DNA from 3 places in the Noviherbaspirillum album genome. Region 1 is predicted to be linked to each of the others. Evidence: predicted binding sites of a transcription regulator. Region 1 holds the regulator's gene; each other region holds the start of a gene.

Region 1 (10,690 bases):
GGTCCTGGAAACCAAGCTCTACAACGAAATCATCGTTACCCGCGTGACCGTGCCGGTGGGCGAAGACATCGGCTTCCTGCCGGGCACCGAGGAAGAGAAAATGTCGCCGTGGATGGGCGCGTTCGACGACAACCTGGAAGTGCTGAACAAGTCCGACAACGACGCAGGCGAATGGGGCCGTGCCGCCACCCAGGACCTGATCCGCTCGCGCATCAAGATCAAGTCGCTCAATTTCATGCGCGGCCGGACCTTCGTCAACAAGTTCCTGATCATCGATGAAGCGCAAAACCTGACGCCCAAGCAGATGAAGACCCTGGTCACGCGCGCCGGCCCGGGCACCAAGATCATCTGCCTCGGCAATATCGCGCAGATCGACACGCCGTATCTCACGGAAGGATCGAGCGGCCTGACCTACGTGGTGGACCGCTTCAAGGGATGGTCGCACAGCGGGCACGTGACGCTGGCTCGCGGCGAGCGCTCCCGCCTCGCGGACCATGCGAGCGATGTGCTTTAAGGCATAGCTCACCTGTGCCTGCCCGGCCTGCTCGAATCAGGCGCGGCGCAATAAAAAAGCCTGCAGCATTGCAGGCTTTTTTGTTTATCTAGAGCGGCTTCGCCCTGACCGGCCTAGTCGAGGCCGAGGCAGATTGCCGCTGGAACAAGGCGTGGCGACGCGACATGGCCAAGCCATGGCAAGGAGTCACAACGCAGTGCCGGCGGCAATCTGTCCGGGATCGGCAGGTAGGCCAGGGCGAAACCGCTTCAGTATCGAAGATTACAGTTACAGGATCTTGGTTCCGACCCACCATGCAATCGCCGCGACGAAGGCGGATGCCGGAATGGTGAATACCCAGGCCCAGACGATATTGCCGGCGACACCCCAGCGAACCGCGGACATCTTGCGCGACGAGCCGACGCCGACGATCGCGCCGGTGATTGTGTGCGTAGTCGACACCGGAATGCCGAGCCCGGTCGCAAGGAAAAGCGTGATCGCCCCGCCTGTCTCCGCGCAGAACCCGCCTACCGGCTTGAGCTTGGTGATCTTCTGGCCCATGGTTTTCACGATGCGCCAGCCACCGAACAAGGTACCCAGGCCGATGGCCGCATAGCAGGTGAGGACGACCCACATCGGCAGCGGATCACTCGCCGTCGAGTAACCGGCAGCGATGAGCAGCATCCAGATGATGCCCATGGTTTTCTGCGCATCGTTGCCGCCATGACCGAGGCTGTACATGGAAGCGGACACCAGCTGCATGCGGCGGAACCATTTGTCCACGCGCTGCGGCGTCGATCGCACGAACAGCCACGACACCAGCACCATCATGATGGTGCCGAACACGAACCCGAGCAGCGGTGACAGCACGATGAAGGAAATGGTCTTGATGAGCCCCGATGAAATGAGTGAGCTCGTGCCGGCCTTGGCAACCGCGGCGCCGACCAGGCCGCCTATCAGCGCGTGGGATGACGACGAGGGAATTCCGTAATACCAGGTCAGCACATTCCAGAAGATGGCGCCCACCAGCGCGCCGAAGACCACATAGTGATCGACCACCGCGGGCTCGATCGTGCCCTTGCCGACGGTGGTGGCCACCTTGAGCTGGAAGAAGAAGATAGCGATGACATTGAAGAAGGCGGCCATCGCGACCGCATGCTGGGGTTTCAGGACGCCGGTCGACACCACGGTGGCAATCGCATTGGCGGCGTCATGGAAGCCATTCATGAAATCGAACAGCAACGCCAGCGCGATCAGGAAGGCAAGCGTATAGATACTGATTTGAAGGGTATTCATGAGATTCTTATTTTATTCTGTGACAGACGCTGCGCGCCTCGTTTCATGCAGGCGTGCAGCGAGGCGCCGCGGCAGGCGAAATCCGTTCGCTCAGGCGTTTTCGACGATGATGCCTTCGATAATATTGGCCACGTCTTCGCAGCGGTCGGTCACCGTTTCCAGAATCTCGTAAATTGCCTTGAGCTTGATGAGGTTGCGCACATCGGGCTCGTCGCGGAACAGCTTGGACATGGCCGCCCGCATTACGTGATCGGCGTCCGATTCCAGACGGTCGATTTCCTCGCAGATGCCGAGTATCTGTGTCGAGTTATCCATGTTGTGCAGCAAGCCTACCGCCGCCTTGACCTTCTCCGTGCAGGCCAGGCAAAGCTCGGCAAGCCGCTTGGCTTCGGGCGTGATTGCCTTGATGTCATACAGCGAAATGGTCTGGCCGGCATCCTCGAGCAGGTCGAGAATGTCATCCATGCGGGTAATCAGCTTGTGGATATCGTCGCGGTCGAGCGGTGTGATGAAGGTCTTGTGCAGCAGATCCAATGTCTGGTGCGTCACCTTGTCGGCCTGCTTTTCCACGCTTTCGATGGCATGCACGCGGTTTTCCAGGTCGTCGAAGTTGGTCATCAGCGCAACCATTTCCTTCGCTCCTTTGACGCACAATTCGCCGTGCTGGATGAAAAGATCAAAGAATTTGCCCTCGTTGGGCATCAGTCGTCCGAACATGATTGCACTCTCAAATGTCGTATCGTTAAATTGGTGTCGGCGCTCCTCCGGTGCCGTTTTCCTCTTGCCTGGTACCGATCGTCTAATGCTTATTTCACATGGCGAGGAGCGCCGCGAATTGTCTACTCGTTGTCGAATACCGCGTTGCCACCGGTGTAATTGTCGAACTTGGTGTACTCCCCGAGGAAAGTCAGTCGCACGGTGCCGATCGGACCGTTACGCTGCTTGCCGACGATGATTTCCGCCGTACCCTTGTCCGGAGAATCGGGGTTATATACCTGATCCCGGTAGATGAACAGGATGACGTCCGCATCCTGTTCGATGGCGCCCGATTCGCGCAAGTCGGACATTACGGGTCGCTTGTTCGGGCGCTGTTCGAGCGAGCGGTTCAACTGGGACAGCGCAATGACGGGGCAATTGAGTTCCTTCGCCAATCCCTTGAGGTTTCGTGAAATCTCGGAAATCTCGGTCGCGCGGTTTTCACCCGGCGAACTGGCCGACATGAGCTGGATATAGTCGATGATGATCAGGCCGAGCCTGCCACACTGGCGCGCAAGCCGGCGCGAGCGCGCGCGCAGCTCGATCGAGCTCAGCGCAGGCGTCTCGTCGATGTAGATCTGCACCTCGTTCATCTTCTGGATGGCATGCGTCAGGCGCGGCCAGTCCTCGTCGTTCAGACGGCCCGTGCGCAGCCGGTGCTGGTCGAGGCGCCCCACCGAACCGAGCATACGCATCGCCAGCTGGGCACCGCCCATTTCCATGGAAAATACGGCCACCGGCAAGCCGCTGTCAATCGCAACGTTCTCACCGATGTTGATGGAGAAGGCAGTCTTACCCATCGACGGACGCCCGGCGACGATGATCAGGTCGCCAGGCTGCAGGCCCGAGGTCATCCGGTCGAGATCGACGAAACCGGTGGGCACGCCGGTGATGTCGTTTTGATTGTCGCGGTTGTACAGCTCGTCGATGCGCTCGACGACCTGGGTAAGCAGCGGCTGGATTTCAAGAAAGCCCTGGGCTCCGCGCGCGCCCTCCTCCGCGATGGCGAAGATTTTCGATTCGGCTTCGTCGAGCAGCTGCTTGACTTCCTTGCCCTGCGGATTAAAGGCCTGGCCGGATATTTCATCCGATACCGTGATCAGTTTGCGCAGCACGCCGCGATCGCGAACGATTTCCGCATAGCGGCGGATGTTTGCCGCCGAAGGCGTGTTCTGCGCCAATGCGTTCAGGTAGGTAAGACCACCGACCTCTTCGGCCTTGCCGCTGTTGGTCAGCGCCTCATAGACGGTGATCACATCCGCCGGACGGGTTGCATTGATCAGCTTGACGATGTGCTGAAAGATGACGCGGTGGTCGTAGCGATAGAAATCGTCTTCACTGACGAAGTCCGCAATACGGTCCCAGGCAGCATTGTCGAGCAGGAGGCCGCCGAGCACGGACTGTTCTGCTTCGATGGAATGAGGGGGGATGCGAAGCGCATCCAGCTGGGGATCAGTGCGGGTATTCATGGCGCGCATTATACCTTCTCGTCCAATACGGAAATACGCGTGGCACCGGAATTTCAGTTCCGTGACACAAATTTGTTGCATGTGGTGAATTGGCTAACCGAATGAAAGCCGCACGACAAGAAGCCTGGGACGAGCCCCGGAAATATTATGTTCGTTTAATTCAAAATCTTTCGGCAAGGGCAATAACGGTATCGGCGGCGTGGACGACATCCGGTTCCATATACCGTTATACCCTCTTTCAGGCGCCGTCAGCAGGCGGCATCGACGCGTCAAGCGTGGTAGTGCCAATTGCTAACGGCTCCGCCCGATAGGGCACGTTTTTCAAGCACAATAAAAAAAGCCAGCTTGCGCTGGCTTTTTGCACTGGTACTACTGAACTCAGACTTGCTGCTCGCCCACGATAGAAACAGTGATCTCGGCAACGACATCGGTGTGCAGTGCAACCGAAATCGGATGCTCGCCAACGACCTTCAGCGGACCTTGCGGCATGCGGATCTGAGCCTTCTCGACCGGGAAGCCCTGCTTGGTTACCGCGGCTGCGATATCGGCGTTAGTCACCGAACCGAACAGGCGGCCGTCAACGCCGGCTTTCTGGGAGATCTGAACAGTGGAGCCATTGAGCTTCTCGCCCTGTGCCTGCGCAGCTGCCAGCTTTTCAGCCGCAGCCTTCTCGAGGTCAGCACGCTTGGCTTCGAATTCGGCAACTGCTGTCGATGTGGCGCGACGGGCCTTGCGCTGGGGGATCAGGAAGTTACGTGCATAACCATCCTTGACCTTCACTACTTCACCGAGGTCGCCGAGATTAACGACTTTTTCCAACAGAATAACTTGCATTTCTTTCTCCTATTCTCAGTCGTCAATTAAGCGTTGTGCAGGTCGGTGTACGGCAGCAGTGCCAGATAACGTGCGCGCTTGATTGCGGTGTCGACCTGACGCTGATAGTGCGCCTTGGTGCCGGTCAGACGTGCCGGCATGATCTTGCCGTTTTCCTGGACGAAGTCCTTCAGGGTGTCGACGTCCTTGTAATCTACCTGTTCAACGCCGGCGGCGGTGAAGCGGCAGAATTTCTTGCGCTTGAACAGCGGGTTCTGCTGTTGGCGCTTTTGCTTGAGTTTGCTCTTGTCGAATTTTTTACCGAATGCCATGGTTGGCTCCTGTACTGTATCTAGTGATCTGGTGAATAAGTCTCGAATTCCGTCACATGGAAGACGAGACTTTTGCTGTTGCGGTTCTTGCGCGCGAGGAATCCGGTGAACGTGTACATGACGCCCAATTCAGCCTGATTGAACCGGCCGGAAATTTCTCCGGCCGCGACGGCGATCATCTCGAATTCAATCTGGCGAGGGATACCTGCCTCAATCTGCTCCGACACATGCATCAGCTTGGCTGAAACGATCGGTATGCCTGCCGGGGTGTAACGCATTACTTCGCGTTCGGCAATCGAGGCAATCAGACGAAACTGGTTCACACTCCCCTGCTGACGCAATTACGCCGCAGTTGCCTCGGAACGCTGGCTCTTGGCAGCATCTTCCTTCTGCACAGCCTTCATCATCGGGGACGGGGAAGTCTCGGCCTTCTTCATCTTGACGGTCAGGTGACGCAGGACGGCATCATTGAACTTGAAGCTGGTTTCAATTTCAGCCAGCGTCTCGCCGTCGCACTCGATATTCATGCAGACGTAATGCGCCTTGGCCAGTTTCTCGATCATGTAAGCCATTTGACGGCGGCCCCAGTCCTCAACGCGATGCACCTTGCCGTTGCGGGCGCTCACGATACCTTTGTAGCGCTCGATCATCGCAGGCACTTGCTCGCTCTGATCCGGATGGACGATAAAAACGATTTCATAATGACGCATGTAATCTCCTTATGGACGGATTAAACAATCGCCCACCCCGGCGTCAAGACGGGTGTGGGAAGAGGAAAGCCCGCTATGATAACCCGCCCTCAATAAAAGCTCAATACTTTCAGGGACTTATTCCGCCCGGTTTGCCTTATCCCGTGCTACGGTCAAAAGCCGCTTGCAATTGGACAAAAGCTGTATAAAAATACAGGCTGTCTATATCAACAGGGCTCTTCTCTCGCGAGACGCGTTCATTTCCTGGGCCGGAACCATGCTCAAACTCACTGCACGCCAGGAGCAAATCCTGAACCTCATCCGCGAAGCCATCGACAATACCGGCTTCCCTCCCACCCGCGCTGAAATCGCAAGCGAACTCGGCTTCAAGTCGGCCAATGCCGCGGAAGAACATTTGCAGGCACTCGCTCGCAAAGGCGCGATTGAAATTTCGCCAGGCACCTCCCGCGGCATCCGGCTGCTCGACATGAACGGCAACGGCACCGTCCGCTTCGGCGGCCACCAGCTGTCCTTGCCGCATCCATCGCTGATGCAGTTGAACTTGCCGCTGATCGGACGCGTCGCGGCCGGTTCGCCGATTCTTGCGAACGAACATGTCGAAGCCAATTATCGCGTCGACCCTTCATTGTTCTCCGCGAAGCCCGACTATCTCCTCAAGGTCAGGGGCTTGTCGATGCGGGACATAGGCATTCTTGACGGCGACCTGCTTGCAGTCAAGAAATCCGACACAGCGAAGAACGGCCAGATCGTCGTCGCCCGCCTCGGCGATGAAGTGACTGTCAAGCGTTACAAAAAAACAGGTTCGCTGATCGAACTGTTACCCGAAAATCCCGATTTCGAACCGATACGGGTTGATTCCGGTGATGAAAGCTTTGCCCTTGAAGGCCTGGCGGTCGGCTTGCTGCGCTCCTGGCACTGATTTACCGCATCAGGCCACGCTGAATCGGCGCGAAGTATTGAATATGCAAAGACTGTTCAATGCTTCGTTTTCGCAAGAATCTGGCGAGCAATGCCTCTGAGGATATTGACCTCTTCCGTTTCCAGTTGCGTCCGCGAAAATAAGCGACGCAGCCTGGGCATCAGCTTCTTAGGATTCTCCGGATCCAGGAATTCTATGGCGACCAAGGCTTTTTCTAGATGGTCATACATGCCATCTATCTGCGTCACGCCGGCCGCCTCCCCTTGAAATCCGATGGGCGAGGCACCAATTTCATTGCCGGTTTCAGCAACCCTCGCCTCATAGGCGAGAATCTGTACGGCTTGCGCAAGGTTCAATGAGGAATATGCCGGGTTGGCCGGAATATTGATCAATGCGTTGCAGCGCTCGATGATCTCGTTTGGCAAGCCGTAGCGCTCGCTTCCGAACACCAGTGCAGCATTCAGCAAAGGATCGCCAGCCAGGGTCGCGGCAAGCGACCTTGGCGTTGCCACCGGCGGAGAAAACTCCCGCAGGCGAGCGGTCAATGCAGCCGCGAAGTTGCAGCCATCGATGGCTTCCTCGAATGAACCGACCACGCGCGCCTTTTCCAGCACATCCTGTGCTCCACTGGCGAATGCGAGCGCTTCTTCCTGTGTGGTCGCGTCGGTGAACCGCGGGTTCACCAGAACCAGCTCCGAAAATCCCATTGTTTTCATTGCACGCGCGACCGCGCCGATATTGCCGGGATGACTTGTTTCGACAAGCACGAAGCGTAGCCGGGGAAAAACAGAAGTATTGGTTTGTGGCTGGTTCATTTAGAATAGCGGGATTGCGCGGCACGAAATCAGGTCTCCGATGCCGCATTGCTCATTAATATTATTTGATGCGGTTCCGAACGCGGTTGGCGTGGGAGCCGCAATTTTAACGGAACCTCTATGCATCCCATGCTGAATACGGCGGTCAAGGCCGCCCGTCGCGCCGCCTCGATTATCAATCGCGCAACTTTCGATCTCGATCGTATCCAGGTTACAGAGAAAAGGCACAACGACTTTGTGACCGAAGTGGACCAGGCCGCCGAGCAGGCGATCATCGACGTTCTGAAAACAGCATATCCCGACCACGCAATCCTTGCCGAAGAGTCCGGCGCATCGAGCAATCTCCATGACGAGAATGAAAATGTCTGGATCATCGATCCCCTCGACGGCACCACCAATTTCATCCACGGCTTTCCGCAATACTGCGTTTCGATCGCCTTGCAGCAGCGCGGCCAGATTACCCAGGCGGTCATCTTCGATCCGACTCGCAACGATCTCTTTACGGCCACCAAGGGCGCCGGGGCCTATCTGAATGAAAAGCGCATCCGTGTTGCACGTCGCGACAAGATGGCCGATGCCCTGATCGGTACTGGCTTCCCGTTCCGCGACATGGCGGGCCTGGACGAATACCTGAAGATGTTCAAGGTCATGACCGAAAAATGCGCAGGGCTTCGCCGCCCGGGCGCGGCCGCACTCGACCTGGCCTATGTCGCCGCCGGACGGCTTGACGGCTTCTTCGAGAAAGGACTGCAGACCTGGGACATGGCGGCCGGCTCGCTGCTGGTCACCGAAGCCGGCGGCATCGTCGGCAATTTTTCCGGCGATTCCGATTACCTTTACAAGGGCAATGTCATCGCCGGCAGCCCCAAGGTGTTTGCGCAGATGGTCAACCTGCTGTCGCCATTCGCCAAATAAGTTTTTCTCTTCAATGTGGACGGGTCGGGCGTGTCTTCACATGACACCTGCCCGAGTCGGGTGCGCAGTATTCCGCAGGCCTTACCCCCTGCCGCGCCGCTGATACAGCCTCGACACATTTCCACCGATAGCCTGTCTTCGGGCGTGATACCCGAACAGGCACCTTCTTGTGAGTTTCAATGTCTTTTTCCGAACTTGGCCTAGCCAGTGAAATCGTCCGCGCCGTTACCGAACAAGGCTACAGCGCCCCGACACCGATTCAGGCCCAGGCCATCCCTGCAGTATTGTGCGGCGGCGACCTGCTGGCCGGAGCCCAGACCGGCACCGGCAAGACCGCCGGCTTCACGCTGCCCCTGCTGCAACGCCTGTCCTCCACCCTCCCGAAGACCCCCGGCACCAGGCCGGTCCGCGCCCTCGTTCTTACACCGACGCGGGAGCTTGCCGCGCAGGTCGAGGACAGCGTGCGCACCTACGGCAAGTACCTCAAGCTGAAGTCCGCGGTCATCTTCGGCGGCGTCAATGTCAATCCGCAGATCAAGACGCTGGCCAACGGCGTCGACATCCTGGTGGCGACGCCGGGGCGCCTGCTCGACCATCTGCAGCAAGGCACCGTCAATCTCTCGCACGTTGAGATTCTGGTTCTCGATGAAGCGGACCGGATGCTGGACATGGGTTTCATCCGCGACATCCGCCGCATCCTGGCGATCTTGCCGAAGCAGCGCCAGAACCTGCTGTTCTCGGCCACTTTCTCGGACGAGATCAAGGCATTGGCCGACAGCCTGCTGAATTCGCCGGCAATGATCGAAGTGGCGCGGCGCAACTCCACCGTCGAAGTCATCAGCCAGAAAATCCACCCGGTGGACCGCAACCGCAAGCATCCGCTGCTGGCGCACCTGATCAAGTCGAACGACTGGACGCAGGTCCTGGTCTTCACCCGCACCAAGCATGGCGCGAACAAGCTCGTCGAACAGCTCGGCAAGGATGGCATCACCGGCATGGCCATCCACGGCAACAAGAGCCAGGCGGCCCGTACGCGTGCCCTGAGCGAATTCAAGGACGGCAGCCTGCAGGTGCTGGTTGCGACCGATATCGCGGCGCGCGGCATTGACATCGACCAGTTGCCGCACGTGGTCAATTATGACCTGCCCAACGTGCCGGAAGACTATGTGCACCGGATCGGTCGTACCGGCCGTGCCGGCGCAACAGGCGAGGCGGTATCCCTGGTCTGCGTCGATGAGCACGACATGCTCAAGGGCATTGAAAAGCTGATCAAGCGTTCGCTGCCGCAGGAGGTCATCCCCGGGTTCGAGCCCGATCCCAATGCCCGCCCGCAGCCGATTCAGTTGCGCAGCAATACTCCGCCAGCACGTGGCGGCAACGGCAATGGCGGCAGGCGCCAGGGCAATCCGGCAGGCAAGCAGGAGCGTCAGCACGCTGCGCCGCAACCCGCAGCCTCGAAGCCGCCCCACAAGAATCCGCCAAAAACCGGGGCGTTGCTGGCTGCGCCTTCATCAGCGAGACGGCCCGCCGGAAAAGCGCCGGCGGCCAAAACCCCTGCGCCGCAGCGCACTGGCGGCCGTGGCCGCTAAGATGAATCGGGCCCGGCATCCGGAATAGCGGAGCGGGGCTCGGCCATCGCCCATGCAGTCATGTCCCTCGCAAAAGCATTCCCCTTGAATGCTTCTTTGATTCAGGGCCGCTCCCGGCATTAAAATGGCAGATTATTGTTTGCCTGAAAAGAAAGACTGGAATGGCTTTTGTTTCTGCTTCCGCCGCAGATACCGGATCACCCGCCCGTATCGATGACATGCTGGAGAAACATACCCCCATGATGCAGCAGTATCTGCGCATCAAGGCGGATTATCCGAACACCCTGGTGTTCTACCGCATGGGCGATTTCTACGAGCTGTTCTTCGACGATGCGGAACGATCCGCGCGCATGCTGGGCATCACGCTCACCCAGCGCGGATCATCCAACGGCAATCCGATCAAGATGGCGGGAGTGCCCTTTCATTCAGTGGACCAGTATCTGGCCAAGCTGATCAAGCTCGGCGAGTCGGTCGCGATCTGCGAACAGATCGGCGATCCTGCGACCAGCAAGGGGCCTGTGGAGCGCAAAGTCGTGCGCGTCATCACGCCAGGCACCCTAACCGACTCCGACCTGCTGCCGGA
Region 2 (10,690 bases), on a different contig from region 1:
TGATCCGGCATTATCGGGGAAGCAGATGGTGCAGGCAACGACGAACATAACCAGTAGTTACTACAAATTGACGATGTCCACACCTACCTTCGAAAGCCATTTGCGCACGATGTGATAGACCTGCCGCTCGAATTGCCCCCTGCCCTTCTGTAGTAATTCAAATGCTCCTATTTCACTTCCTACAGAGCCGAGATACGACCAACAGTCGATGACGTGCAGCTCAGTGTTTTCCCGGATCGCGATCGCCCCGGTGTAAGGCCATGGCTGCACACGCATGCCTTGCAGCGCGGCGCGAAGACGCTGATTGTGCACGTCCAGGTTGCTCCCGGCTGCGCATGTGCATGCATCCTTGCATTGCCCCTCGCCGGCGGCGCCGTCCTTGTTGCCCCGCGTCTTTTCCAGTCCGAGCAGACGAGGACACAGCTGATAGGCATTGGCGACTGCGCGCAGCGCGTCGCATGCCTTGCGCCTGCTGGCGAAAAGGCCGTACAGGTCAAGGTCCACGCCGAAGAACAGGTCGTCGGTCGTGATCAGCACCGGCTGCAGCACCCCCTTGCGCATGGCCAGCCGCCACGCGCACGTTTGTGCGTCTTGTGCGACATGATTGAAAGCCGGCTGCAGTTGCCTGACCATGCGCGCTTCGAGCAGCAGCGATCCGAGTTCTCCCGATGTCGGCATCCAGTCGACACGTCGCACCTGCGACATCATCTGCTGTTCCCTGGCCGGCATGCGTCCGGCGTGAAAATGCGCCTGCACGCGGCGATACAGATGGTCCGCCCTTCCGACATACAGCGGCACGCCGTGCTCGCCGTAGAACAGGTAAACACCTGGCGTATCGGGCATGTCCTCGATATGCAGCGCTTCGCCGTGCGGCAGCGCCACCGGGCGATTGAGCAGCTTTTCGATCGCCTCGTCGACGGTATCGGCCGCATGCGCTTCATGTATCTTTTGCCAAAACTGCCAGATCAGCTGCGCGTCGCCCAGGGCCCGGTGGCGCTCGGTGACATGCAAGCCATGGCGCACGGCCAGCGTGTCGAGATTGTGTCTTTCGAATTCGGGATACAGCTTGCGTGACAGCCGCACGGTGCACAAGACCGGCGGATGGAAATCGCGCCCGATGCGGCGGAATTCGCTGCGCAGGAAACCGAAGTCGAAGCGCGCGTTGTGCGCGATGAAGACACGGTCGGCAAGGCGCGCTTCGATCTCGTCGGCGAGCTCGGCAAAGCGCGGCGCACGCTGCACCATCTCGTCCGAGATGTTGGTCAGCGACTGGATGAACTCCGGGATCGGCATGTCGGGATTGACCAGGCTGCTCCACTCGCGCACGCCCTGCTCGTCGACTTCCACGATCCCGACCTCGGTGATGCGGTCAGTTCCCGCCGACCCGCCGGTGGTTTCAAGATCGACGAAGGCAAGGCGGGGATAGCGCCGCTCCTTCATGTCGGCCCGACGGCCTCTTCCGCTGCCAGGCGCTGCGCCGTCTGCAGGGCGCGGACCATGTCGGCGAACGCGGATTCCCTAATTTTTTCATCCGGCACCCGCAGCACATACGATGGATGATAGGTGGTCACGATCCAGCGGCCTTCATGCTGCACCGGCTTGCCGAGCATGCTGTTCAAGGTCACCTTGCTGGTGTGCATCAGCGATTTAAGCGCGGTCGCGCCCAGCGCAACGACGACGCGCGGCACGATGCCGGCGATCTCGTGTTCCAGCCAGTAGTTGCAGGCATTGATATGGCGCTGGTCGGGTGTCTTGTGCAGCCGCCGCTTGCCGCGCGGCTCCCAGCGGAAATGCTTGACCGCATTGGTGAGATAGACCGTGTCGCGCCGCAGGCCGGCCTGTGCAAATACGTCGTCGAGCAGCTTTCCCGCGGGTCCGACGAATGCCTGTCCTGCCAGGTCTTCCTGGTCTCCCGGCTGCTCGCCGACCAGCATGATGCGCGCATCGCCAGGGCCGCTGCCAGGCACGCCCTGCGTCGCGCGCTCCCACAATTCGCAGCGCCGGCATTGGTCGAGCGATGTCGGCTCCTCGCGTTTCGGCTGCGCATCTGCAGGCGCGATCCCGATGACGGCGCCCTCGCGCCGGCCGACCTCGCGCGCCTGCGCGATACGCTGCGCTCCGGCGCTGGCCTTGCTGACGAGATCGGGAATCAGCCGGCTCTCCGGCATGTTTTTCCAGTAACGGACAGGCATATGCATCTCCATGGCATCGGTGTTAAGACGCGCGGGATTGAAGGTGCTGCGGTAATAGGCCAGCCACAGGGCTTCACCGATATCGCCGGCATCATCCACGCGCATGTTTCCCGGCGGCCCGAAATGCAGTTGCGCGCCGTCCCAGGAAACATTGCCGTGCGGCGTGGCGATCAGCCATGTCGTCTTGCCCATGCGCCTGGAGAAATGTGTTGCCGCGTCATGCAGCACATCATGCTCGGGCTCGTACCATGCGACGAAGCGCGGATCGCCTGCATCATGCGGCCGTTCACGAAAACGCAGGAAGGCATGCATCCGGTGCTCCTCGCGATGGACCGTCTTGGCCATCATGTGCAAGCGCATGCCGTCCTCGTCCGCGGCGGACAGCACGACCCGGTCACCGTGGCTCCAGCGCCATAGCACCCGGTAAAGAAACGCCCATCGGTCCGGCGCGCGGTAACAGGATGCCGCCTGCAGCAGGCCGATCAATTCGCGCGAGACTTGCAGGGCCGCCGGTTGGGCCGGCGGGACCTGCAGGCTTTCATCACCCGCGAACAGCCCGGGCTCGTCGCCTTGGTCGCTCCAGTCGATCTCATGCGGTGCCAGGCCTGCGGCGACAAAGCCGCGTGCCGCATCGCGCCATTCCTCGAACGACGCGACTTGCGCGCGTGGATTCATGCGGCTTCCTGCAGCGAGGGCCACAGGCCCAGCTGCTGCGGCGCATCGGCCAGCGCGCGGCGCAGGGTTTCCGAAGGCGCCGTGTCGTTCTGCGGGCGGTAGTCGGCGGTGATGATGAAAGGCTTGATCTTTTCCATGCTGCACCTCATGCGTGCCAGGTCTGCATAACGGATGCGTCTGGCGCGCCGAAGTTCCACCAGGCGGCGGGCATTGCGCAGTCCTATACCCGGCACGCGCATGATCATGCCAAGGTCGGCATTGTTGAGGTCCAGGGGAAAATGTTCGCGGTGCGTCAGCGCCCAGGCCAGCTTGGGATCGATGTCGAGTGCGAGATTGCCGGCGGAAGGCAGCAGCTCGCCGGCCTGAAAGCCATAGCCGCGCACCAGGAAATCGGCCTGGTACAGGCGATGTTCGCGCATCAGCGGCGGCGGTTTGGCGGGCAATCCGCTCGGGCTCTCGGGAATCGGGCTGAATGCGGAATAATAGACCCGCTTGAGCTTGTAGGAGCCGTACAGGGTTTCGGCGGTGGACAGGATGGTGCTGTCGTCGGTCTGGTCGGCGCCGACGATCATCTGGGTGCTCTGGCCGGCCGGCGCATAACGGGGAGCTTTCGGCTCGGCTTCCTTTTCATCGAGCTTGCGCCGGATCGATCCCATCGCCAGCTTGATGGTATGGACGTTCTTTTCAGGCGCCAGCCGCTCGATGCCTTCAGCTGTCGGCAGCTCGATATTGACGCTCAGGCGGTCCGCATAAAGTCCGGCCTCGGCGATAAGTTCGGGCGCGGCGTCGGGAATGGTCTTGAGATGGATGTAGCCGCGGAACTGATGCTCATTGCGCAGCTTTTTCGCGATCAGCACCAGCTGCTCCATCGTGTAATCGGCGGAGCGGATGATGCCCGAACTCAGGAAGAGCCCGTCGATATAGTTGCGCAGATAGAAATCGGTGGTCAGCTTGACTACTTCATCAACCGAAAACCGAGCCCGCGGCACATTGCTGCTGCGCCGGTTGACGCAGTATTGGCAATCGTAGATGCAGAAATTGGTCAGCAGGATTTTCAGCAGTGACACGCAGCGCCCGTCCGGCGTATAGCTGTGGCAGATTCCCATCCCGGTGGTGGCGCCAAGTCCATCCTTACCCTCGGAAGAACGCTTGGGCGCACCGCTGCTGGCACACGAGGCATCGTACTTCGCTGCATCGGCAAGAATCTCAAGCTTGTCGGTCAGTTCCATCGCACTCCAATACTGTTCATACGTACAGCATTTTACGCGAGATGGCTTTGTTCTGCTTCAGGTTTTGGGGTTGGCGTGAACATCAGCACTTGCTGGTCCCTGTCTTTTCCCGTCGGCTACCCGTTGCGAAAATGCATGAAGTTGCCGCCATTTGTATCGGATGTGAACGGATTTGCTCCGCGTCAAAAGTATCGGTGCAGGCGGTCTTACACTGCGCCTAGATTCCATTCGTAAAGGCCACCGGAGACCATGATGACCCGTCCTGAAAATCTGTTTGAACAAGCCAGTTATGACCTGAACAAGTTCAGGGAGCGGCGAATCGCGGAACGCCGTTCGGTTCCGCGCGATACGATTGACCGCAGGGCAAACCGAAGCGACGGCGGGAGTGGGGAGAGCGATCGGAATCGCGGAGAGATGTCTCAGGACGCGCAGGACGGCAGCTAGGGCAATCCCGGTTATTCAAGCGATTGAATGACCGGGCGGCTAGCGCCCGCGTTGGCAGCATGATGCATTCGCGCTGCCGGGACTGTGATACTTACATTGCGCCGGCACTGGTCGCATGCGGCATGTCGCGGTGTATCGTTTCACGGAACGACGGCAGCTTGGACACGCGGCGGCTCTTGATCTGCGGATCCATGCCGCCGAGCCAATACTTGGACTTGGTATCGCCCATCATGTCGCGCAGATCGCGGATGCTGATTTCCGTCAGTTCATGCGCTGTCAGCAGCATGTCGGAATTGACGGCTACCTGCTTGTGCCGCACCTTGCTGATGGTCGAAGGCGGCACGTCCAGCGCACGGGCCAAGGCAGCGTCGCTCTTGGCGCCCAGCACTTCCATCAAGGTGTCGAGCAAATGGTTGGGCGTGTAACCTTCCTGACCTACCAGCGGCGATTTTTTTCTCATGCTTACCTCCTCGATAACGATGAGCAATTTTGCCTTGGCGAAACATGAATAGGTGTGAAACCCACCTGACTCTTGATTTTGCGCAAGTGCCGTAAGGCAGTAGACAGGGGGCTCTGTTACACATGAGTGAATTGATAACAAATGCTTACAAAGCATGGGGCAACTCGCCCTTCAAAGCGGCCGTTTTCGAACCTGTACCACTCCCCTTTCACCACTTTCGACGAGAAAGCGAGACACAATATACAAACTTTGATTGCTGCCCTGATTGCCGGCCTGTTCGCCACTTCCGCCTTCGCACAAACCATCACCGAGCCTGACGGCAGCACGGCAACCACTATTACCACGACGGCACCCGCAGCCAAGGCCGACGTCAGGGCGGAAGAGAAGGTGGCCAAGGCCGACACGAAAGGGAATAAGGAAGTAGCCGAAGCCAAGAAGGATGCCGCCGAGGATAAATCCGACGCAGCGAAGAAATAAGAGTCCGCACCTGAACCTGTACTTGCGCCTGCATCCGCAGGCACATCGCTCCAATGCTCACCCAACCATTGCCGGAATACCGCCTCGACAATCGCCCCGAGGGCAGCGACGCGGTCATGGTCCAGCAATTGCCGGACCATGACAAAGCCATGCTCCTGATAATCATGCCGGCAGCGCGTCGGGCGCGGGCCGGTTGCCGGCATCAGCCAATCGCCGTCACCTCCACCGCAACGCCGCTCAGGACGGCATTGCCGGACAAGGGATCGCGCCGCCTCTCGTCGAGCACCGTATTGAGATTGCTGCCCGGCCGTTCCGCCGCCACCGCCATGCGCGTGCCGGGCATGTCGTGTCCCCAGCCGTGCGGCAGACTGAGCACGCCCGGCATCATCTCGTCGCTGAATTCGACGACGGCATCGATCGTGCGTCCGCCGCTGCCGATGCGCGCCATGCCACCGTCGCGCAAGCCGAATTTTTTCGCATCGTCCGGATGGATCAGCGCGGTGCAGCGGTATGGTCCCTTCGCGAGCGTCGGCAGGTTATGCATCCAGCTGTTGCAGGATCGTACCTGGCGCCGGCCGATGATGACCATCGGCGGCACGGGTTCGGCGAGCGCCCCGCGTACCCGGCTCAGGTCGCCGATCAGCATTTCCGGAGCAAGCTCCACCTTGCCGGAAGGCGTGCGCAGCATCTCCGGAATGCGCGGCTGCAAGGGGCCGAGATCGATACCCTGCGGCGCAGCCTTGAGCTTCTGCAGGCTGAGGCCGGCGGGATTGCGTCCGAACTGGTCGCCATACGGTCCTGTGCGCAGGCCCAGGTCGATCTGCCGCTCCGGTCCGGAGAGGTGCGACAAGGCGGCGATGATCGCATCCGCATGCTCGCCGGCGAGGCGCCGCACGTCTTCCGCAAACAGGGCATCATCCAGCGCATTGACATCGACATCGGCGCCCTTGCCCTGCGCGATCGCTGCCAGACGCAGCAGGATCTGCCATTCCGGCGGATGACGCGGATCGCGCGGCAGCACCGGCTCGCTGTAGCGGGCGGTGTTGCGGTAGCTGAACTGCGGGAATGCCATGTCGTAATGCAGGTCTTCCAGCGGCGACAGTCCGGGCAGGATCACGTCGGCATGGCGCGTGGTTTCATTGAGGTAGATATCGACGCTGACCATGAATTCCAGCGAATCGAGCGCGGCGGCGAGCCGAGCGCCGTTCGGTGCCGACAGCACCGGATTGCCGGCGATAGTGATCAGCGCTCTCACTTGCCCGTCTCCCGGCGTTTCGATTTCCTCGGCAAGGCAGACCATGGGAAATTCGCCCATGACTTCCGGCGCGCCGGAAACGCGGCTCACGCGGCGGCCGGTGCTCACGCCCTTGCCGATGCCCGGCTTGCCCATGGTATTGGCGGCAAAGGCCGGCGCTTTTGCGAACATCGCGCCGCCTTCCCGGTCGAGGTGGCCGGTGAGCGCATTGAGCACGTCGATCAGCCAGCTGCAGAGCGTGCCGTATTCCTGAGTGCAGGTTCCCATGCGGCCGTACACGGCGGCGCGCTCGGCGGCGGCCAGGCGGCGCGCCAGTGCGCGGATGGTGCCTGCGTCCATGCCGCAGCGCGGCGCCATCGATTCCGGCGTGAAATCCTGCACTGCTGCGCGGACCTCTTCCACGCCGTTGAGGTGCGGCGCAATGCGGCCGGGATTGACAAGCTGCTCGTCGAACAGCGCATGTACCATGCCCAGCAGCAGGAACACATCGGTGCCGGGACGGATGAAGTGATGTTCGTCGGCCGCCGCCGCGGTTTCGGTGCGGCGCGGATCGATCACCGCGATGCGGCCGCCGCGCGCGCGCATGGCCTTGGCCTTGCCGCGATAATCCGGCACCGTCCACAGGCTGCCGTTGGACACGATGGGATTGGCGCCGATAATCAGTAGAAAATCGCTGCGCTCGATATCCGGCACCGGAAAAGACAGCCAGTTTCCGAACATCAGGCCGCATGAGAGTTGCTTGGGCATCTGGTCGAGCGTCGACGCGGAAAAGAAATTGCGCGAGCCCAGCGCCCTGTTGAGCCGCGAGAAATACATCAGCAGGCCGATCTTGTGGGCGGAAGGATTGCCGATCACGCTGGCAACGGCGTCGCTGCCATGCGCCTGCATGACGGGCGGCAGGCGGCGCGCGATTTCGTCGAAGGCCTCTTCCCATGATGCCTCCACGAAGCGGCCGTCGCGCTTGATCAGCGGCGTGCGCAGGCGATCGGGGTCTTCATGCAAGTCCTTCAGCGACACACCCTTTGGGCAGATGTAGCCGCGGCTGAATACATCCTCGGCATGGCCGCGTATGCCGATCACCTTGTTGTCCCGCACCCGGACCTCCAGTCCGCAGCATGCCTCGCAGAGCGGACAGATGCGATGGGCGACGGTTTCAATAGCTTCGGTAGTTCCAGCGGTTTGGCTGGATGCAATATTCTCGCTCGGCATGACTGTCTCCTGGCTGGATGGTTTTTTATTGTCGAACCATTATGCTGCAGACGCGATTACCTTGCAGGTCATTGCCGGCTGGCCGTGCAATGAAGAACTTTCGGCGCGAGCTGTCACTCTACGTTGACGCAACGTCAACTCGACCCAATCGCATTCAATGATTGCATTCAAGAAGGAAAGACCTGCCCGATGAATATTCTGATGGTATTGACTTCACATGACCAGCTGGGAAACACCGGCAAGAAAACCGGTTTCTGGCTGGAGGAATTCGCCGCGCCCTATTACGTGTTCAAGGATGCGGGCGCCAGGATCACGGTTGCCACGCCCAAGGGCGGACAGCCGCCGCTCGACCCGAAAAGCGACGAGCCGGACGCCCAGACGGCGGCGACCGAGCGCTTCCGCAAGGATGCCGAAGCGCAGCAGGCGCTGGCCAACAGCGTGCTGCTGTCCAGCGTATCGCATGAGGAATTCGATGCGGTGTTCTACCCCGGCGGCCACGGTCCCCTGTGGGACCTCTCGGAAGACCAGGACTCGCTGACCATGATCCAGAGCATGCATGCGGCCGGCAAGCCGGTGGCGGCGGTCTGCCATGCGCCCGGCGTGTTCCGGCATGCCAAGCTGCACAACGGACGGCCGCTGGTGGAAGGCAAGCGGGTCACCGGCTTCACCAATACCGAGGAAGAGGCGGTTCAGCTGACCAAGGTAGTGCCCTTCCTGGTGGAAGACTCGCTTAAGCGAAGCGGCGGCAACTTTTCGCGCGGCCCGGACTGGGCATCTTACGTGCAGGTGGACGGCACGCTGGTCACCGGCCAGAATCCCGCTTCCTCGGAGGCGGCCGCGCAGGAAGTGATCAATCTGCTGAAAAAAGGCACTTGAGCCAATGAACCAATGAGCCGGCGGCGAACGCAGCCGGCTTTCCTTCAAGCCGCCAGCTTGTGCTTGGCGAGAATCTTGTCGACCTTTTCCTTCAGCGTTGCCGCATTGAAGGGCTTGACGATATAGCCGTCGGCGCCGGCCTGGGCAGCGGCGATGATGTTTTCCTTCTTTGCCTCGGCGGTGACCATCAATACCGGCAAATGCTTGAACTGCGGCGTGTCGCGGATGCGCTGCAGCAGGGTCAGGCCGTCCATGACCGGCATGTTCCAGTCCGTGACCACGAAATCGACAGGCACGCCCGACGAGCGCAGGGAGTGCAGTGCCTTTTCGCCGTCTTCGGCTTCGGAGATTTTTGTAAATCCGATTTCGCGCAGCAGGTTGGAAACGATGCGGCGCATCGTGGAAAAGTCGTCAACAACGAGAACGTGAATGTGAGAAGACATGCAATAGAGTTGGTTGTCGTACAAGGATGAGATGCGGAAGTTCGGGTTCGACTGAACCCGAGCAGGGCTAAGAAGATTTCAAGGGCAAAAAGTTCCTGGCGGACACATTCATTCGTGCCGCATGCACGAGGGCGGCAAGCCGGATGCCGCGGCAAATCCTGCGCGCCAAGTTTGCTATCATGGCGGCCTGCGCCGCGGACGGCATGCCGTTTTCCCTCCCAAGCGCGCAGTCCCGCACAACAACAACATCGTCGAATTCACCCATTGCCATGACATCTCTGATCCGCATTACCGCCGCTCTCGGCGCGCTGCTGCTTGCCGCCGGCGTCCATGCCCAGCAAGTGCTGCGCGTTTCCGCCATTCCCGACGAAGCGCCCACCGAACTGCAGCGCAAGTTCAAGCCCCTGGGCAGCTACCTGGAACAGAAGACCGGCATGAAGGTGGAATTCGTTCCCGTGACCGACTATGCGGCCTCGGTCGAGGGACTGGTCAACAACAAGCTCGACATGGTGTGGTTCGGCGGTTTTACCTTCGTGCAGGCCAAGGTGCGCAGCGGCGGCAAGGTGATTCCGCTGGTGCAGCGCGAGGAAGACGAGAAATTCAAATCGGTCTTCATCACCACCGACAAAGCCATCGCCAAGCTGGAAGACCTCAAGGGCAAGACCTTTGCATTCGGCTCCGAATCCTCGACCTCCGGCCACCTGATGCCGCGCTCCTACCTGCTCGCGGCCAAGGTCAATCCGGACGTCGACATGAAACGCGTCGCCTTCTCCGGCGCGCACGACGCCACTGTGGCAGCGGTGGCCGGCGGCAAGGTCGATGCCGGCGCGCTCAACATCTCGGTCTGGGAAAAACTGGTTTCGCAAAACAAGGTGGATAGCAGCAAGCTGCGCGTGTTCTACACCACGCCCGGTTATTTCGATTACAACTGGACGGTACGCTCGGACATGAATCCCGAGTTGCGCAAGAAGATCACCGATGCCTTCCTCGCGCTGAACATGAATGATGCGCAGGGCAGGGAAATCCTCGAACTGCAGCGCGCCACCCGCTTCATCCCGACCAAGGCTGAAAACTATGCGTCGATCGAAAAGGCGGCGCAGCAGGCGGGATTGCTGAAGTAATGAGCTTTGAACTGCGCGGCGTCTCGGTGCGCTATTCGCCGGTGCTGCCGCAGCTTGCGCTGTCCGACGTGACGCTGTCGATCGCGCAGGGCGAGCAGGTGGCGCTGATCGGCCCATCCGGCGCCGGCAAGACGACGCTGCTGCATACGTTCGCGTTTGCCCGCCAGCTCGACGGCGGCAGCCTGCGCGCGCTGGATGCCGAGCCTTGGGGCCTGAGTTCGAGCGGCCGCCATGCGCTGCGCTCGCGCATTTTCCTGGCGCCGCAAACGCCGCCGCTGCCGCCGCGCCAGCGGGTCGTCACCGCGGTGC
Region 3 (10,690 bases), on a different contig from region 1:
TGGGCGCGGACGCGGTCCTGATCGGGCGTCCTTATGTGTTCGGCCTGGCCAATGCGGGCGCCATGGGCGTGTCGCACGTGGTGCGCCTGCTTCGCGACGAGCTGGAGATTGCGATGGCCTTGTGCGGCTGCGCCACGCTCGCCGACATCAATGCGGATGCCTTGTTCAGTTAATCGGCGAACGCTCGGTTTCACGCAAAATCCCTGCTGCGGAATTGCAGCCGCCCCAGCAGGCCCGACATGTCCACCAGCCGGCCGGCAACCAGATGGTGCACATTGCTCTCGCATTGCCATACCCCATAGACGCCGAGCAACTGCGATCCCAGCAATTCCTTGCGATAGCGTTCGATCAGCGCTGGCCATACGATGACATTGACCAGCCCGGTCTCGTCTTCCAGGGTGACGAACATGGTGCCGTTGGCCGTTTCCGGGCGCTGGCGGACGGTGACGATGCCGCATGCGCGCGCAAGCTGGCGGTCCGCGAAGGTGTGCAATATGTCCGCGGGCAGGAATCTCCTTGCCGCCAGCGCGGTTCGCAGCAAGGCCAGCGGATGCCTGCCGAGCGTTACTCCGGTGGAGTGATAGTCCGCCACGATGCCTTCCCCTTCGGTTGGCGCATCGAGCCGCACCGGCTCTTCTTCAATGCCCGCGCCCCTCAGCAATCCCTTGCCCGGCTCGGATGCCACCGCATGCCACAGCGCCTGTCGCCGGTGCCCGGCCAGCGCTTCGAGCGCATTGGCATTGGCCAGCATCTCCAGGTCGTGCCGGCTCAGCTGCGCGCGCAGGGCAAGGTCCGCCAGGTCGGGGAAGGGCTTGACCGAGCGAGCTTCCTCGATGCGCCAGGCCGCCTCGCAGGACAGTCCGCGCACCATGTTGAAACCCAGGCGTACCGCGGGCTGGGCTGATTGGCCGGGATGGCTCTTCATCGACCTATTCTCCGTCCCCGCCCAGCGCGGCCCGTCGGGCATGTGCAACGCCGCCTCGCCCTCGCTCCATTCCAGCCTGGCATCCCAGTCGCTGTAGCGAATATCGACCGGACGCACCGTCACATTGTGGCGGCGCGCATCCTGGACCAGTTGCGAAGGCGAATAGAAACCCATCGGCTGGCTGTTGAGCAGCGCCGCCAGGAAGGCGGCCGGTTCATGGCACTTGATCCAGGAACTGGCATACGCCAGCAGGGCGAAACTTGCCGCATGGCTTTCCGGAAATCCGTATTCGGCAAAACCGTGAATCTGGCGCACGATGGCACTGATGAATTCCTCCTCATAGCCGTTCCTTCTCATGCCGGCGATCAGCTTGTCCTGGAATTTTCCGATGTCGCCCTTGCGCCGCCATGCCGCCATCGCACGCCGCAGCTGGTCGGCTTCGCCTGCGGTGAATTCGGCCGCAAGTATGGCGATCTGCATCACCTGTTCCTGGAAAATGGCCACGCCAAGCGTGCGCGACAAGGCCTGCCTGATCTTGTCGCTGGGGTAGGTGACCGGCTCCAGCCCTTGCCTGCGCCGCAGATAGGGATGGACCATGCCGCCCTGGATCGGTCCTGGCCGCACGATCGCCACCTGGATCACCAGGTCGTAGAATTCCCTGGGGCGCAGGCGCGGCAGCATGGTCATCTGCGCCCGGCTCTCGATCTGGAACACGCCGATGGTGTCGGCCCGGGAAATCATCGCATAGGTAGCCGGATCTTCCCGAGGAATGTCCTGCAGGTTGAAGGGTTCGCCGCGCAGGTCGGTGATGAAGTCGAGCGCGCGGCGGATCATGCTGAGCATGCCCAGCGCGAGAATGTCGACCTTCAGCAGGCCCAGCGCGTCGATATCGTCCTTGTCCCACTGCACCACGCTGCGGTCCTTCATCGCGGCGTTTTCTATCGGCACCAGGCGCGAGAGCTTGCCTCGGGAAATGATGAAGCCGCCCGGATGCTGGGACAGGTGGCGCGGAAAACGCATCAGCTTTTCCGCGATGTCGGCCCATTGCACGGCCATTAGCGAATCCTTTTCCATTCCGCATTCGGCGAAGCGCTCGGCCAGGCTGTTCTTGCCGTCCCACCAGCGGTGAGATTTCGCGACCTGGTCGACGATGCCCGCATCGACGCCGAGCGCCTTGCCGACATCGCGCAGTACGCTGCGCGGCTTGTAGCTGATGACCACGGCGGTCAATGCGGCGCGCAGCCTTCCATACTTCCCGTAGATGTACTGGATGACTTCCTCCCTGCGCTGGTGTTCGAAGTCGACGTCGATATCGGGCGGCTCGTCGCGCTCCCTTGAAATGAAGCGCTCGAACAGCAGGGTGCTGCGGGAAGGATCGACCTCGGTGATGCGCAGGCAATAGCAGACCACCGAATTGGCGGCCGAACCGCGCCCCTGGCAGAGAATGCCGACGCTGCGTGCAAAGCGAACGATGTCGTACACGGTCAGGAAATAGGCCTCGTAGCGCTTTTCCTCGATCAGCGCGAGTTCATGCTCGAGCTGCTGCTGCACGGCAGGCGGCACGCCTTCCGGGAATCGTTCCATGGCACCCGCATAGACCTCGCGCCGCAGGTAGGCGGCAGGCGTATAACCTTGAGGAACCAGTTCATCCGGATATTCATAACGCAGTTCATCCAGCGAAAATCCGCAGAGCCCGGCGATGCGCAAGGTTTCGGCCAGCGCGGCGGGCGGATAGATATTGGCAAGCCGCAGCCGCGAGCGCAGATGCTGTTCCGCATTCGGCGCGAGATCATAGCCGCATTCGGCTATCGGCTTGCCGAGCCGGATGGCTGTCAGCGTATCCTGCAGCGGCTTGCGTGAACGCACATGCATGCACACATTCCCGGTCGCCGCTATCGGCACGCCATGCCGGCCGGCTGCCTGGCCGACAAGGGCGCGATGGCGGTCATCGCCGGGATGATGGAGCAGGGTGAGCGCGATCCAGGCACGCGACGGGAAGACGCGCGCCATCCATGCCGCCTGCGAATCCAGTTCCTCGGCGTCGAGGCCATGCAAGGGCAGCAGGAGGGCAAGGCAGCCAGGCATGCCGCGCAGGTGGGCATGGTCTTGCTGCGGCGCGGTGAAGTCGTCCGGCGTGAGGAGGTAGCTTCCTTTTTGCGCGCGCGTGCGCGCCAGCGTGATCAGTTCCGACAGGTTGCCGTAGCCGTCCCTGTCGGCGGCAAGCAGGATCAGGGAAAATGCCGGCCTGCCGTCGGCGTGGGTGAGCCGGAAAAAGCTGCCGATGATGAGATGCAGCCCGCACTGCTTCGCTTCGCCATGCGCGCGCACCACGCCGGCCAGCGAGCACTCGTCGGTCAGGGCCAGCGCGGCGTACCCGAGCTGGGACGCGCGCAGCACGAGTTCTTCCGGATGCGAGGCGCCGTGCAGGAAAGTGAAATTGGAAAGGCAATGCAGTTCGGCATACTCGGGCAGCAGGGAAGGCAGATCGGAAGACTTCGATGGAGGGTCGGCGCGCACGTTGTTTTTGATAAATACTGTATAAAAATACAGTATAAATCGGCAAGCTGCCTTTTTGCCAATGCAAATGCTGTGCTTTTGCCGGACCTTGCGTTGAAGCTTGCCAAGCGTTGTTCAGCAACTGCATCCAGGCCACCGGCTCCGGATATTCCGCTGGCTTTCGATTTTTTATTTCCGAACCCTCAACCGAACAAGCCCTGCAGGAACCAGCAGGCCTCCACGCCGTGACGCTCGCGGTAGATCCAGTAGAAATTCGAGTTTTCGGCTTGCGCGACGAAATAGTCGCGCATGATCAGCCTGCCATCCCACCAGCCGCACTCGATGCGTTCCGGTCCCTTCACCATGCGCAGCGGAGAACCATAAAAAGGGCGTTCATTGCGGACAAGCAGTTCGATCGGCTGCTTGAGCAGCCAGAACGGTCTTTCCGCATAACAGGCGAGCCGGCTTGCGGCAAGTTGCGAAGCCTGGCCCGGTGCCCAGGCATTCGAAACTTCCGGGCGATGATCGGCTTGCGGCGCAGGCGCCAGCACGCCATGGTCGCCCAGCCGCGCCTTGAGAAGCTCCAGCAGGCGGTGGAAGTCGACCGGCGTTCCGCCAGGCTCGGGAAACAGCGATTCGGTAGGCGGCAGCATGGCGGAAAGCTGGACCGCTTCAAGCCGCAAGCCGATCAGCGGCGCGACAAGCTCGATGCGGCCCAGCCTTTCCTTGAGCAGGCGCGTCAGGTGCTCCTCCTGCCACACCGGTTCGGCCAGTGCGATTTCCAGCGGCGTGGGCGCAATCGCGGTGCGGCCGCGCTCATGTTCAAGCAGCAGGAGGAAGCGCGACACCGCCAGCTGCCGGGCAACCAGCCATCCAGTCATCTGCAGCAGTAGCCGCCGCGCGGCGAACAGCGCCGACTCGGCATGCTCGATGCGATCGGGCAGCTCCATCCGGACGGCAAAATGCTGCGGCGGCTGCACCCAATCGTGCAGTTCGGCGGCCTGCCCATAGGCCCGGTCGAGCGCATCCAGCACACTTTTGTCGCATCGCCGCAGCAGGCCGGCGCGAGGCAGCTTGCGCAGGCCGGCCAGCGTCCTGCAGCCGATGCCTTCGAGCCACGGCAGGTAAGGCTGTACTTGCGGCAGCAGGGCGCAAGGCAGCGCATCGAGACGGCGCGCCATGCTTTCCATGCGTATCATCCGGCGCCGCGCCGGCCTGCGGCCTGACCGGGCATAAGCCAGCAGCCATGCTGCCTGTGCCGTCGGCGCCATGCTGATCTGCGGCGTGAAACCGAGCGCACGGACGCCATGCCGCACCAGCCGGGCCAGCGCCAGGCGGCCGCCGAATGCACGCAGGCTGGCAGTCACATCGAGCAGCAGGCTGCTGTGTTCGGCAAAAGCCACTTCCGGCGTGTACTGCAGCAGGGCGAGGGCGATGCTGTCGAGCGCTTCCCGCTCCCTGGCATCGTCGCGTTCATGCAGCGTTGCATCAGGGCAGATCATCTGCACGCCGGCGGCGCGCATGCCGATACGCACGCCGGCATGCGCCGCCTGCGGACTCGTCGCCATCACGTATCCACGTTCGAGGATTACATGCCTGCCGGGTTCGCTCCAGCATGGCCGCAGGCTTTCAAGCGGAAGCCAAGGCAGATGTACGCCGATCCAGGATCGCATCGGTTCCCGCCGCGTTCAATTAACGCGATGGGCCGGGACTTCGGCAGCCATCACCCCGACAAGAGAAGCAGCAGCCGGCGCCTGCACTGCGTTCTCTGCCAATGCCCCGGCCTGGTGCCGGGAAGGAGCGCCTTGCGGGGCATTGAACGGATGCGGTGCTGCCGGCATGTCGTTCATGCGCAGGAGAATCGGATCATCGCGGAGCGGTCCGCGGCGCTTGACGATCTGGATCTGCAAGCCCTCGGCCGCGGGACGCAGGGCCAGGCGCAGCGGCGCCGGAGAAGCATCGCGCATGCAGGCCAGCGGACGCATTAGCCAGAACAGCGTGTCGCTTCCCTGCGCGGCGAGATGAAGGCGCCGCAGCGACTCGGTGCGCAGGTGCGATTGCCAGAAGAGCAGTGCACCGCAACTGCCGTTGTTAAGGATCTGCTCCGCGCTCCACAGCGCATCCGCGCTGCGAGCGGCCTGGATCCAGAGCAGGCTGTCAATCGGCAGACCCCAGTTTGCCCAGGCCGAAACGTGAGGCAGATGCGGCGGCTGTACCAGCGCGATGCGGCGCTTGCCTGCGATGGCACTGAAGGCGGAACGCAGCAGACGGATTTCGCCGATGCCCGGCTGCTCCATCATCAATTCGATCAGGCTGCCCTTCGGCCAGCCGCCGTTCGGCAGTTCCTTGTCCAGCAACGAATAGCCGGTGGCTGTTACCGCGCAATGGCCCGATGCCATCTGATCAGCTCGCCATACCGCATGGGACAGGGAGGACAGGCCTCCATCGGGCGGCCTTGCGGTGGAAACTAATGTGGGCATGCGGACCTCCTAATCTTTTCATGGCGATGCTAGGCATCAATTTATACTGTATAAATATACAGTATAACGTGGAGGCAGCTTAGTCGATTTTTGGTCAAATTTGTATGTGATTGATCTGTCTTTATTTTTTCTTAAAGATTTTTGTACCTTATGCAACCCCGTGTCACTTCCCTAGGCTTGCTGATCAAGCCTAACCCCGCCGATACCTTCGAGTATCCGCACCATATCGATCGCGCCAGTCTCGACGCCTTGCCTTCCAAGCCCGGCATTTACATCTTCCGGGACGAGAATGACCGGCCTCTTTATATCGGCAAGAGCATCAACATCCGCACGCGCGTGCTATCCCATCTCCGTACGCCAGAGGAAGCGCGCATGCTGCAGCAAAGCAGCCATGTCGAATTCCAGCGCACCGCCGGCGACATCGGAGCCCTGCTGCTGGAGTCGCGCCTGATCAAGGAAATGCAGCCGCTGCACAACAAGAAGCTGCGGCGCACGCGCGAGATGTGCTCGTTGCGTCTTGGCGCACATGTGAAATCGGTGCCGGAAGTGGTCTATGCGCGAGATCTCGATTTTGCCTGCACAACCGATCTCTACGGCTTGTTCGCCACGCGCAGGGCGGCGCAGGAAAAGCTGCGCGAAATCGTCGAGATGCAGATGCTGTGTCCGGGATTGACCGGGCTCGAAGCCGCCACGCGCGGCAGGGCCTGCTTTGCGCATCAGATATCGCGGTGCCTCGGCGCCTGCGTCGGCGTCGAGACGGCGCAAGAGCATTACCGGCGCCTCAAGGCGGCATTGAATGAAATGCGGGTGATGATCTGGCCATACGAAGGCGCGATGGGCATCGTCGAGGAATGCGACGGCTGGAAGCAAACCCATGTGGTGGACCACTGGGCCTATCTCGGCTCGATCGACCATGCCAAGGGACGAAAACCTGTCAAGCGCCCGGCCCGGCGTGCATTCGATGTCGATACCTACAAGATACTGGTCAAGCCCATGCTGCGCGGCGAATTGTTCATACAGCCGGTCCGGCTATGAAATTCGGAAGGCAGGCGCCGTTTCCTGTGCCGGGCTAGCGGGATGGAATAAGCAAATGCATGTGCAATGCATCGAACTTTTCGCCAAGGCCGCACGAAATGAAAAAGCCGTACGCCGGCATGCGCCGGGTACGGCCTTGGTCTGGATGAGGCTTCGATTATTTCGAAGCGCCGCCTGCGCTGCCGCCGGTACCGCCCGCACTGCCGCCGGAAGGGGAAGTCGTGCTGCCAGCGGAGTCGGTAGTGCCGCCTGTTGTGCCGCCTGTTGTGCCGCCTGCGCTGGAACTGGTATCGCTGCTCGTGGTGCCCGCGCTGCCGGTCGTGCCGCCTGTGCTGCCGCTGCTGCCCGGAGTGCTCGATCCTCCCGCGGTGCCGCCAGTGCTGTCAGTGCTGCCGCCAGGAGTGGCGCCTGCGCTCGAGGCATCGCTGCCAGTGCCGCCCGGTGTTGCGCCGGTGGTCCCGCCTGCAGTGCTTCCGGTGCTGCCGGCCGCGCCTGGAGTCGTGGCGCCTGTGCTGCTATCGGTGCTGCCAGTGCTGCCTGCCGCACCGGTGCTGCCTGTGGTTCCGCCAGTGGCTCCGGTGCTGCCTGTGGCACCAGCGCTGCTGCTGGTGCTGCCGGCGTCTGCGCCGGCGGTGCCGCCGTCTTTCTTGTCGCAAGCAGCCAGGGTCAGCGAGGCGACGAGCGCCGCGAGCAATACTGAATATTTCATGTTGGTTCCTCTCAAGAAAATATAGTTGTAAGCCGATACACGGCCATTGGAGAAACTTGGTTGGCTTAAGTGCCTGCACAAGCTTTGATAAATCTCAATGCGAATATGTTTTTTTCAACAAATGAACCGGATTTCAGCTTATGCATGAATGCGCATAGCGTGCATTAATCATGCAAGCTACATGAAGCCGGCCGGATAGCAGCACCGTTTCCACTTCCGCTTCCGGTGCGCCTCAGGCAGCTTTCACATAATCGCGCAGGAAGGTCTTGGTCTGCCGGTCCGGGAAGATGATGGTTACCTTGTCGCCCGCAGAGGAGACTACGCGGCCCTCCCCGTACTTCGGAACGCGCACCGCCGTACCGACATCCGGCAACGGGTCCTTGTCCTCGCGCAGCGAAGGAGGTGCATGGTCGCGTATGTGTTCGGGACTCAATGCCTGTTCCGGCGGCTGCCTGCAATTGTCGCAACCGCCGCAATGCGACCAATCGGCCTCTTCGCCGAAATAGTCAATCAGCACTTTCCAGCGACAGAAACCGGTCTGCGCATAAAACACCATGCGTTCCAGGGCTTCATGATCCCTGGCTGTCTTGTCGCGGTAAGTCTCGACGAGCTGCGCCAGATCCTTGGGCTTGGCCCGGACCCTGGTTACGCGATAGGCCAGTTCATCATTCTGCTCCTGCAGTCCGCCATCCCGTAGCAGTTTGAGCGATACCTGCAAACGCGCATCCGACAATTCTTCCAGTTCTTCATGCAGGCGCGCGAAGGACACGAAACTGCCATTGGCGGACAAGGCCTGCAAGGCCGAATAGACCGAACTCAGGTCATCAACACCGGGATAGCGGCGAGCCAGGAAAAACTGCTGTACCTGCTTGTCCTTCGCCTGGTAGAGCAGTATGCAGTCGGCCGGCTCGCCGTCGCGTCCCGCGCGTCCCGACTCCTGGTAATAGGCTTCGAGATTGCCCGGTATCTGATAATGGATCACGAACCGGATGTCCGCCTTGTCGATCCCCATGCCGAATGCATTGGTGGCGACCATGATGCGGCTTTCGCCGTTCATGAAGGCGTCCTGGTTCTGCGAGCGGATCTTCGCCGAAAGCTGGCCGTGATAATAGGTGACGCTTTCACCGGCTTCCTTCAGCGCCTCATGCACTTCTTCCACAGCCTTTACCGTCGCCGCATAGACGATGCCGGAGCCTTCCTCCTCTCGCACCAGGCGCAGGATCTGGCTCAGCTTCTCGCCATCGTCGGTCACCGCGATCGCGCGATAGTGAAGATTTGACCGGTATATGCCTGTATTTATGACATGCATGTCATCCAGGCCCAATTGCTTTGAGATGTCCGTTACCACTTCGTCCGTGGCGGTGGCGGTCAGCGCCAGCACGGTCGGATTGCCCAGTGCCTTGATGGCGGCCCCGAGATTCAGGAAGGCGGGGCGGAAGTCATGGCCCCATTGCGAGATGCAATGCGCCTCGTCGATGACAAACAGGCTGATCTGGTTGTGGGCAATGGTTTCCATGAAGCCCGGATCCGAAAGACGCTCGGGTGTCACGAATACGAACTCGTGATCCGCCTGCTTGATGCTTTCGAGCACCGAGGCCTCTTCACGCGTGGTCAGGGTGCTGTTGACCTCCGCCGCGCCTACGCCCGCGCTTTCCAGCTTGGAGGCCTGGTCCTTCATCAGCGAAATCAACGGGGATACGACGATGGTCATCCCCGGCATTTTCAAGGCGGGCAGCTGATAGCACAGGGACTTGCCGGCGCCGGTAGGCATGATGGCCAGGGTATGGCAGCGGCGCAGCACGCTGTCGATGACTTCTTTCTGCCCCGGCCGGAGTTCTTCAATGCCGAAGGTTTCATTGAGCGTCTCGTGCAATTCCGCTCTCGATATTCTCGAGGTCGAACGGCGCGCCATGAAAGAGGAGGGCGAGATTTTTCGGCCGCCACTCCTTGCCGACGGCGTGGTATGGATAGACATGAATCAGCAACTCCGAGTCAAATTGGTCCGTTGCCCGATGCAGCATTCATGCCTGGAACGATGATGCTGGAATGCATGCTTTTCCCTATGAAAAGCCACCGAAAACCTCGCATGGCCGACATGAGAAAAAACTAAAATTTATTCAACCATGGACGGCATATCGGTTACAATGACCGCACCGATTGAAGTTTGAACTAGTAGTGCAGTATTTGTCTGTCATTTCTTTCTTGCTTCAAAGGATCGACCCGGGCGCAAGCCCAATTTAACTGATAGGAATGTAAGTAATGGCAACAGGTACTGTTAAATGGTTCAACGACGCTAAAGGCTTTGGTTTCATCACTCCGGACGAAGGCGGCGAAGATCTGTTCGCGCACTTCTCCGCGATCCAGTCCAATGGCTTCAAATCGCTCAAGGAAAATCAGCGCGTTTCTTTCGAAGTCACGACTGGCCCGAAGGGCAAGCAGGCTTCCGCGATCCAGCCGCTGTAATAGCAAGCTGATCCACGCGCAATGAAAAACCCCGGCATGCCGGGGTTTTTTTCGTGCTGCGCATCATCTGCACGGTCTACCGGATTGCTTCAATACTATTCGCTACCCAGCTGGAAGTGCGATCCCGCGCATGACCGGATTCCAGTGAAAGACCTGCAATCCCGTTTCAGCATCGCTCACTTGCGCCAGTAGTCGGGCGCAGCATAGGCATGCCGCAGGAAGTCCACGAATGCACGGATGCGCAATGGCAGATGGCGCCGCTGTGCAAATACCGCATAGATATCATTGCCGGGCGCCGCGAATTCGTCGAGTACCGTGACGAGCTGGCCGGCCTCGATGGCGCTGCCCACTTCCCACATCGAGCGCCACGCAAGGCCCTTGCCGGACAAGGCCCATTCATGCAGAACGGCCCCGTCGTTGCACACCATGTTTCCGCCCACTTTGAAAGTGACATTCCTGCCATTCTGACGGAAGGTCCAGCCCCGCTGGCTCCCTTCGCTGCTCATTGCCAGACAGTTGTGCTTGGCAAGGTCGTCCAGCGACGCGGGTGTGCCATGGCGCTTCAGATAAGACGGTGAGGCC

Evidence for each region. The regulator LexA, encoded in region 1, represses DNA repair genes until DNA is damaged. The targets are predictions, from matches to a motif close to ACTGTATNNNNATACAGT.
Region 2: RY831_RS07100 (putative DNA modification/repair radical SAM protein) is a predicted target of LexA. The motif match lies at 4,108-4,125, and genes of this name have one in related genera.
Region 3: RY831_RS21820 (error-prone DNA polymerase) is a predicted target of LexA. The motif match lies at 3,459-3,476, and genes of this name have one in related genera.

What each region holds. Positions count from the first base shown of each region.
Region 1 covers NZ_JAWIIV010000029.1:58,308-68,997, reverse strand. Annotated here, with positions in the region: gene RY831_RS24970 (PhoH family protein) at 1-514, shown strand, start outside; gene RY831_RS24965 (inorganic phosphate transporter) at 782-1,789, opposite strand; gene RY831_RS24960 (DUF47 domain-containing protein) at 1,880-2,506, opposite strand; gene RY831_RS24955 (replicative DNA helicase) at 2,629-4,014, opposite strand; gene rplI (50S ribosomal protein L9) at 4,393-4,848, opposite strand; gene rpsR (30S ribosomal protein S18) at 4,875-5,159, opposite strand; gene priB (primosomal replication protein N) at 5,180-5,482, opposite strand; gene rpsF (30S ribosomal protein S6) at 5,501-5,869, opposite strand; gene lexA (transcriptional repressor LexA) at 6,126-6,788, shown strand; gene RY831_RS24925 (RNA methyltransferase) at 6,845-7,603, opposite strand; gene RY831_RS24920 (inositol monophosphatase family protein) at 7,724-8,518, shown strand; gene RY831_RS24915 (DEAD/DEAH box helicase) at 8,698-10,107, shown strand; gene mutS (DNA mismatch repair protein MutS) at 10,269-10,690, shown strand, end outside.
Region 2 covers NZ_JAWIIV010000004.1:175,685-186,374, forward strand. Annotated here, with positions in the region: gene RY831_RS07090 (exonuclease domain-containing protein) at 61-1,440, opposite strand; gene RY831_RS07095 (UdgX family uracil-DNA binding protein) at 1,437-2,867, opposite strand; gene RY831_RS07100 (putative DNA modification/repair radical SAM protein) at 2,864-4,096, opposite strand; gene RY831_RS07105 (hypothetical protein) at 4,346-4,540, shown strand; gene RY831_RS07110 (helix-turn-helix domain-containing protein) at 4,632-5,000, opposite strand; gene RY831_RS07115 (hypothetical protein) at 5,142-5,477, shown strand; gene RY831_RS07120 (molybdopterin-dependent oxidoreductase) at 5,680-7,941, opposite strand; gene RY831_RS07125 (type 1 glutamine amidotransferase domain-containing protein) at 8,131-8,817, shown strand; gene RY831_RS07130 (chemotaxis response regulator CheY) at 8,862-9,260, opposite strand; gene RY831_RS07135 (hypothetical protein) at 9,328-9,531, opposite strand; gene RY831_RS07140 (putative selenate ABC transporter substrate-binding protein) at 9,530-10,381, shown strand; gene RY831_RS07145 (phosphonate ABC transporter ATP-binding protein) at 10,381-10,690, shown strand, end outside.
Region 3 covers NZ_JAWIIV010000022.1:23,840-34,529, forward strand. Annotated here, with positions in the region: gene RY831_RS21815 (alpha-hydroxy acid oxidase) at 1-173, shown strand, start outside; gene RY831_RS21820 (error-prone DNA polymerase) at 191-3,442, opposite strand; gene RY831_RS21825 (Y-family DNA polymerase) at 3,625-5,094, opposite strand; gene imuA (translesion DNA synthesis-associated protein ImuA) at 5,110-5,901, opposite strand; gene RY831_RS21835 (GIY-YIG nuclease family protein) at 6,052-6,936, shown strand; gene RY831_RS21840 (hypothetical protein) at 7,094-7,645, opposite strand; gene RY831_RS21845 (RecQ family ATP-dependent DNA helicase) at 7,878-9,557, opposite strand; gene RY831_RS21850 (cold-shock protein) at 9,905-10,108, shown strand; gene RY831_RS21855 (LysR family transcriptional regulator) at 10,285-10,690, opposite strand, start outside.